DNA from 2 places in the Streptomyces sp. NPDC005141 genome. Region 1 is predicted to be linked to the other one. Evidence: riboswitches for the same ligand, from Rfam matches in the RefSeq annotation. Region 1 holds a riboswitch; the other holds the start of a gene.
The links. Region 1 has a riboswitch for cyclic di-AMP ahead of ACWD68_RS37740 (NlpC/P60 family protein). Riboswitches for the same ligand answer to the same signal wherever they lie in the genome.
Positions count from the first base shown of each region.

Region 2: another riboswitch for cyclic di-AMP. It lies ahead of ACWD68_RS32240 (transglycosylase family protein); the one in region 1 lies ahead of ACWD68_RS37740 (NlpC/P60 family protein).

Region 1 covers NZ_JBSFYW010000083.1:17,985-21,964, forward strand. The annotation lists gene pcrA (DNA helicase PcrA) at 1-1,319, opposite strand, end outside; cyclic di-AMP (ydaO/yuaA leader) riboswitch at 1,752-1,922, shown strand; gene ACWD68_RS37740 (NlpC/P60 family protein) at 1,931-3,079, shown strand; gene ACWD68_RS37745 (tellurite resistance/C4-dicarboxylate transporter family protein) at 3,277-3,980, shown strand, end outside.
Region 2 covers NZ_JBSFYW010000055.1:19,616-23,595, forward strand. The annotation lists gene ACWD68_RS32230 (cytochrome P450 family protein) at 1-596, shown strand, start outside; gene ACWD68_RS32235 (LysM peptidoglycan-binding domain-containing protein) at 911-1,813, shown strand; cyclic di-AMP (ydaO/yuaA leader) riboswitch at 1,997-2,189, shown strand; gene ACWD68_RS32240 (transglycosylase family protein) at 2,194-2,892, shown strand; gene eno (phosphopyruvate hydratase) at 3,241-3,980, shown strand, end outside.

The sequences.
Region 1 (3,980 bases):
GACTGCGCGTTCGTACGGTAGAAGACCGCGACATCGCCGGCCTTGGCCTCGCCCGCGTCGGTGAGACGGTCTATCTCGTCGGCGACGAACTGGGCCTCATCGTGCTCGGTGTCCGCGACGTAACCCGTGATGTTCGAGCCCGCGCCCGCGTTGGTCCACAGATTCTTGGGGCGGCGGGACTCATTGCGCTCGATGACCGCGTTGGCGGCGGTCAGGATCGTCTGGGTGGAGCGGTAGTTCTGCTCGAGGAGGATCGTCGTCGCGCTCGGGTAGTCCTCCTCGAACTGGAGGATGTTGCGGATGGTCGCGCCGCGGAAGGCGTAGATCGACTGGTCGGCGTCACCGACGACGCAGAGCTCGGCGGGCGCCAGGTCGAACTCGCTGGGCGGTACGTCCACGGGGTGCTCGGAGGTGCCGACGAGTTCCCGCACGAGTGCGTACTGCGCGTGGTTCGTGTCCTGGTACTCGTCGACCAGGACGTGCCGGAAGCGGCGGCGGTAGTGCTCGGCGACGTCCGGGAAGGCGCGCAGCAGGTTGACCGTGGTCATGATCAGGTCGTCGAAGTCGAGCGCGTTGGCCTCGCGCAGCCGCGACTGGTACATCGCGTACGCCTGGGCGAGGGTCTTCTCGAAGCCGTCGGCGGCCTGGGCCGCGAAGTCCTCCTCGTCGATCAGCTCGTTCTTCAGGTTCGAGATCTTGGCGCTGAACGACTTCGGCGGGAAACGCTTGGGGTCGAGGTCGAGATCACGGCAGACGAGTGCCATCAGACGCTTGGAGTCGGCGGCGTCGTAGATCGAGAACGAAGAGGTGAAACCGAGCCTCTTGCTCTCGCGGCGCAGGATGCGGACGCAGGCGCTGTGGAAGGTCATCACCCACATCGCGTTGGCGCGCGGGCCCACGAGCGCCTCGACGCGCTCCTTCATCTCGCCCGCGGCCTTGTTCGTGAAGGTGATCGCGAGGATCTGGCCGGGGTGGACATTGCGCTCGCCGAGCAGATGCGCGATCCGGTGGGTGAGCACACGGGTCTTGCCGGAGCCGGCGCCGGCCACGATGAGCAGCGGGGAGCCGGAGTGCACCACGGCCGCGCGCTGGTTCTCGTTCAGTCCGTCCAGCAGGGCCGCCGGGTCCACGGCGGGCCGGGGCGCGCCGTCGCGGTAGTACGCGTCCCGGCTCGGCGGCGCGTCGAACTTCCCGCCGAACAGATCGTCCGGAACCGGCTCCGGTACGTGATCGTCCTCGGGCGGCGGCGGGTGCTCGTCCTCGTGGGCCGCGGAGGGCTTGAGGTCCGCCAGGAAGCTGTCATCAAAGAGGCTGCTCATCGCTCTCCGAGTCTAGGCCGCCCCACTGACAGCCCGCCGCCACCCCGAGAACTCGGGCGGAAGTCGTGACGCGGTTCCGGGGCGGACGGGCGTGCGGCCATGGCGCCCGGGAACCCGTGACCGCGCATGATCGACCGGTCACCCCAGGTGAGGGGCCGGAGGGGCGGAGTCGGCATCGGCCCGGCCCCCGAAGGAGCGACGCCTCGGCGAGGGCGAGCGCTCCCGAGCGAACGGTCGCCCCATGGCGGGCGTAAGCAGCCGACACGCCCTTATGCGGACGGATCATCGTGAATGGATCACGGGCGGCGTGACACATGGCGAAGGTCACGAAAATGTATCGGGCATATCGCACATCAACCTTCACACGGGCCACACCCGTTGGCTAGCGTGCGAGAAGGCCACTCGACCGCAACCGGCGAACATCGCCGGGCCGAGCGGCCTCCGCCGAGTTCGGCCCGCCCACCAGGCGGCCGGAGCCGGGGACCCACCGACCTTGGGGTGAATCGGTCCAACCGCCTTGTGGGGCACGGACCGTAGGGCAACCTTCCGGAACCACCCGCCCGAACCCGACAGCTAACTCGGTAGGCGGATGACGGAAGGAGTCGCCTCTCTTGGCGTCGCACCGCAAATGGCGTCCTTCGGGTACGCGCGTCGCAGGCATACGGACCCCGGCCCTCGCGACGGCCGCCCTCACCTCGGTGGCCCTGCTCTCACAGACGGCGAACGCCGCCCCCACGGCCAACCCCAGGCCGAGCCTCGAAGAAGTCGAGAAGAAGGTCAACGACCTCTACCACCAGGCCGAGACGGCCACCGAGAAGTACAACGCGACCCGGGAGAAGACCGCCAAGCAGAAGGAGCGCGTCGACACCCTGCTCGACGACGTCGCCAAGCGCACCGAGAAGCTCAACACCGCGCGCGAGGAGCTGGGATCGTTCGCCGCCGCGCAGTACCGCACCGGAGCCTCCACGCCCGGCACCGCGACACTGCTGCTGGCCGACGACCCGCAGGACTACTTCGACCAGACCCAGCTGATGAGCCGTCTGACGACCCGCCAGAAGGCGTCCGTCGACGACTACGTCACGGAGCAGGCCGCCACCACCAAGAAGCGCGCGGAGGCCACCGAGAGCCTGCGGTCGCTGACGGCCTCGCAGAAAGCGCTCAAGACGTCCAAGGCCACGGTGCAGCGCAAGCTCACCGAGGCCCGCGGCCTGCTCTCGAAGCTGAACGCCGAGGAAAAGGCGCGGTTGGCGGCGATCGAGAAGAAGAAGCAGGAGCGGGCCACGGCCAAGGCGGCGGAGCTGGCACGGCAGCAGGCCGCCGCCGAGAAGGCCGCCCAGCAGCAGTCGTCGGGCACCACGACCGGCTCGGCGTCCGGCTCGACGGCCACGGACTCCTCGTACGCGACGAAGGCGGCCAAGGCGCTCACCTTCGCCCGCACGCAGATCGGCAAGCCGTACGTCTGGGGTGCCACCGGCCCGGAGTCCTACGACTGCTCGGGCCTGACCCAGGCCGCCTGGAAGGCCGCCGGCGTGAGCCTGCCGCGCGTCACCTACGACCAGGTGAACGCCGGCACGACGGTCTCCCTCGCCGACGCCCAGCCCGGTGACCTGGTCTTCTTCTACGACGACATCAGTCACGTCGGCCTCTACATCGGCAACGGCATGATGATCCACGCGCCGAAGCCGGGGGCGTACGTCCGCGAGGAGTCGATCTACTACGACGGCACCTCGGCGATCCACAGCGTGGTGCGCCCGGCATAGGCCGGAGCACGAGCGATGCCTCGCGCGGGGCACGCGCGCGTGAAGCCGAAAGGCCCCACGCGCGCGCCCCGCGTTTTCGTACGCCCTGCGCGTGGAGCACGAAAGCGCGCCCCCTGCGCGCGTGGGGCACGTTTTCGTGCTCCACGCGCGCGTGCCCCACCGGCAAAACGGGTCCGGAGATCCCTAGCATCGGGCGCATGCCAGACACACCGGACAAGCCGGACACTTCCTCGTTCCGCGCCTGGTGGGCGGGGCGGCCGCCCGCCGCCGGGGCCGCCGTCATGGCCACCGGCATCATCTCGGTCGGGCTGCAGCTGACCGGGTACGAGACCCTCTCCCGGATCACGCTGGTCCTCGCGTCTCTCGCCTGGCTCGCGCTCGCCGCGGACTTCGTCGTCCGGCTGGTGCGCGACCGGGAGCAATGGACGCGGCATGCCGGCACCCCGGCCGGGCTCACCGCCGTCGCGGCGACCACCGTCCTCGGCACCCGGTTCTCCGCACTGGGGTGGCAGTGGCTCGCCGAGGCCCTGCTCGCGCTGGCCGTCGTGCTCTGGCCGGTCCTGCTCCTGCCCGTCGTACGGCACTGGCGGCGCCGGATGACAGGAGGCGTCTTCCTCGTCTGTGTGGCCACACAGGGGCTCTCGGTCCTCGGCTCGACCATCGCCACGGCCGTGGGCCCGGACTGGCTCGCGCATGCCGCGCTGGTGCTGTTCTGGCTGGGGATCGTGCTCTACGGGGTGACGTTCGCGCACTTCGACCTGTGGGAGGTGAAGCGGGGCGCCGGGGACCACTGGGTGGCGGGTGGCGCGCTCGCGATCTCGGCGCTGGCCGGGGCGAAACTCGTCGCCGCGCACCACGGGAGCCCGTATCTGTGGAACGACGACGACCAGGGCGTCCTGCG
Region 2 (3,980 bases), on a different contig from region 1:
GACTCATCCGCGCCTCCGACCACGGCGAGCACCTCACCGAGAACGAGGCCGCCGCCATGGCCTTCATCCTGCTCTTCGCCGGTTTCGAGACCACGGTCAATCTCATCGGGAACGGGATGCACGCCCTCCTCACCCACCCCGAGCAACGGGCCCGTCTCCAGGCCTCCCTCGCGGCCGGGGAGAGCGGACTGCTCGAGACGGGTGTCGAGGAACTCCTGCGCTACGACGGGCCCGTCGAGCTGGCCACCTGGCGGTTCGCGACGGAGGAGGTGCGGATCGGCGGGCAGGACATCGCGGCCGGCGATCCCGTGCTCGTGGTCCTCGCCGCCGCGGACCGCGACCCCGAGCGGTTCGAGCAGCCGGACACGCTCGATCTCGCACGGCGTGACAATCAGCACGTGGGCTACGGCCACGGCATCCACTACTGCCTGGGCGCGCCGCTGGCCCGTCTGGAGGGGCAGACCGCGCTCGGCACACTCCTCACGCGCCTCCCCGACCTCCAACTTGCGGGAGATCCGGCCGATTTGCGCTGGCGGGGAGGACTCATTATGCGTGGGTTGCGCATGCTTCCGGTGGAGTTCACCCCGGTCAAATAGTTCTTGATCGGTTCATCGGCGACCCTTCGCCACCCCTGTCGAAGGGGTTCTTCCGAATACCGGAAAGAGAGCCCTTCCGGCTACCGGAACATGACGATCCATCAAATCTGTGATCTTCACGTGATCTGTACTGCATCGACTTGTGACAAGCGTTCGAGTCCGGCTACGTTCACCCATCAACGCGGCACCTGCGCTTCTTACTTCGCAGGGCGCCCGTAGTCCCCTGCTGTCACGCGAAAGGCTTCCGCATGCTCTCCGGGAACGGCCGTCACCGTCGCCCCCGTCAGGCCCCGGCCCTCATTGTCGCCGCAGGGGTGACCGGATCGGCGATCGCCATCCCGTTGCTCGGCGCGACGAGTGCGAGCGCGGCCGACGGAACCACCTGGGACCGGGTGGCACAGTGCGAGAGCGGCGGCGCGTGGAGCGCCGACAACGGCAACGGGTACTACGGCGGGCTCCAGGTGACCCAGGACGACTGGGAAGCGCACGGCGGTCTCGAGTACGCCCCGAGAGCCGACCAGGCCAGCCGTTCGCAGCAGATAGCCGTGGCCGAGAAGGTGCTCGACGACCAGGGGCTCGCGGCCTGGCCGACCTGCGGACCGCTCTCCGGGCTCAGCGCGGACTCGGGCGAGGTCCATGTCGACACGGGCCTGGCCGGAGACTCGTCGGCCGGCGGGAGCGACTCGAGTGGCTCCGTTTCGTCCGGATTGTCGACTTCGCCAAACTCGTCTCCTTCCTCCACCTCGTCCGGTTCGTCCGAGAAGGGCGACTCCTCCGACGTGACCGACGACACCGCGAAGTCCGGCGCTTCGAAGGGTTCCGGTAGCTCGGACAAGGCGACCGCCAAGGGTGGCGAGTCGGACAAGTCGGGGCAGAACGGCACCTCTTCGGATGCCTCCGACGACGCGAGCGCCAGTGCCGGACGGCACCGCGGCGGCAGCGCCGACGAGGACGCGGTGGACGACGCGGCCGGCGACCGTACCGACAGCGCCGCCGGGCGGCACGCCTCGCGCGGCTCGAGCGCCTCGCGCGACACCGCGGACGACGCGTACGTCGTGCGCACCGGGGACAACCTCTGGAGCATCGCCGACGCCCTTGACCTCGAGGGCGGATGGGCCGATCTGTACGTCGTGAACGAGGACACGGTCGGCGCCGATCCCGACCTCATCGTTCCCGGTCAGAGCCTGTCTGTTACTACCGAAACGGTCGAAAAGTAGCGGGAGTTCACGTCACGGTTCGCTGTGGAATGTCCGGTTTGGCGCGAGTGAGAGATGGGTCTCAGAAGCCCTGATCGTCTTTGAAAATCCGCCGATCGACTGCTTACGGTCGTGACCGCTCGCCACAGCGGGCCCCGACGGTCACAACGCCGAATCCTGCCAGCGGCCGTACGGGAACAGTCGTCGCGTCATGCGCCGTAGGCAGGAGCGGGGGACCCAAGGTAAGCGCCGCGTCCGGGAGTTGAGAGACACCCGGAACGGCTTGGGGTTAAGTCGCGTGTCGGACGTCCCGGAGACGGGGCCGAAGACACGCGGCCGGGCAACTCAACCGGCCCGAACCCGACAGCTCACCTCGCAGGCGTCGGTGAGGGGATCACTCCATGCTGTTTTCCAGCAAGGGCAAGCACCGCCGTCCGAACAAGGCCACCCGCGTCGCCACGCTCGCCGGTGTCACCGGTGTCGCCATCGCCGCTCCGCTGATGGCGGCCGGCAACGCCTCCGCCGCCACCGCCTCCGAGTGGGACGCCGTCGCCCAGTGCGAGTCCGGCGGCAACTGGTCGATCAACACCGGCAACGGCTACTACGGCGGCCTGCAGTTCTCGTCCTCCACCTGGGCCGCGTACGGCGGCACCGCCTACGCCTCCACCGCCGACCAGGCGTCGAAGTCGCAGCAGATCACCATCGGCGAGAAGGTCCTCGCCGCGCAGGGCAAGGGCGCCTGGCCGACCTGCGGCACCGGACTGTCGAGCGCCGCGTACAGCGGTGGCACCTCGACCCCGTCGACCCCCTCCGGTTCCTCCTCGTCGAGCGCCTCGCAGGGCACCACCACCCGTACGACGGAGCAGCCCGCCTCCCGTTCCTCGGAGCGTCCGGCCGCCCAGAAGACCGTCACCACCCCGACCGGCAAGAAGGTCAAGAAGGGTGACGGCGAGTACAAGGTCGTCAAGGGTGACACCCTCAGCTCGATCGCCGAGAAGAAGCACGTCAGGGGTGGCTGGCAGAAGCTGTTCAAGCTGAACAAGGACATCGTCGCCGACGCCGACTTCATCTACCCGGGCCAGCAGCTGCACCTCGGCTGAGCGTGGCCGCGTACCGGCCCGACGTGGTCGCCCTCGGCGGACGGCGACCGCATCCCGGCCGCGCGCAGCCTCACCCGCGCTGAATGACAGCTCCCCTCACAGGCCGGGCCTCCATGTGGAAGGCCCGGTGAGGGTCCCCGTCCCCACGGGCTCCCCGCTCCGGTGCTTGTTCCCCCGCATGCACCGGAGCGGGGTTTTTCATTTCTTTTTTTGTTCCGTTCAGGAACAATATGTACCCTCAGTTCTGCCCAAAGGGTGGTCGATCGGCTGGCCGATCCCCCCGGGCCGGTTAGGCTCATCCCGCAGGGCTGGCAAGTCCTGCGTACCCGCGTCACATCCCAGAAGGAGATGCTCGTGCCGTCCATCGACGTCGTCGTAGCCCGGGAAATCCTGGACTCCCGAGGCAACCCCACGGTCGAGGTCGAGGTCGGCCTCGACGACGGCAGCACGGGTCGTGCCGCCGTTCCGTCCGGCGCTTCCACCGGCGCCTTCGAAGCCATCGAGCTCCGCGACGGTGACCCGAACCGCTACCAGGGCAAGGGTGTCGAGAAGGCCGTCCTCGCCGTCATCGAGCAGATCGGCCCGGAGCTCGTCGGCTACGACGCCACCGAGCAGCGCCTGATCGACCAGGCGATGTTCGACCTGGACGCCACCGACAACAAGGGCTCGCTCGGCGCCAACGCCATCCTCGGCGTCTCGCTCGCCGTCGCGCACGCCGCTTCCGAGGCGTCCGACCTGCCGCTCTTCCGCTACCTGGGCGGCCCGAACGCGCACCTGCTGCCCGTTCCGATGATGAACATCCTGAACGGCGGCTCGCACGCCGACTCGAACGTGGACATCCAGGAGTTCATGATCGCCCCGATCGGCGCGGAGTCCTTCTCCGAGGCCCTGCGCTGGGGCACCGAGGTCTACCACACCCTCAAGTCCGTCCTGAAGTCCAAGGGCCTGTCCACCGGCCTCGGCGACGAGGGCGGCTTCGCCCCGAACCTGGACTCCAACCGCGCCGCGCTCGACCTCATCCTCGAGGCCATCAAGCAGGCCGGTTACGTCCCCGGCGAGCAGATCGGGCTCGCCCTCGACGTCGCCGC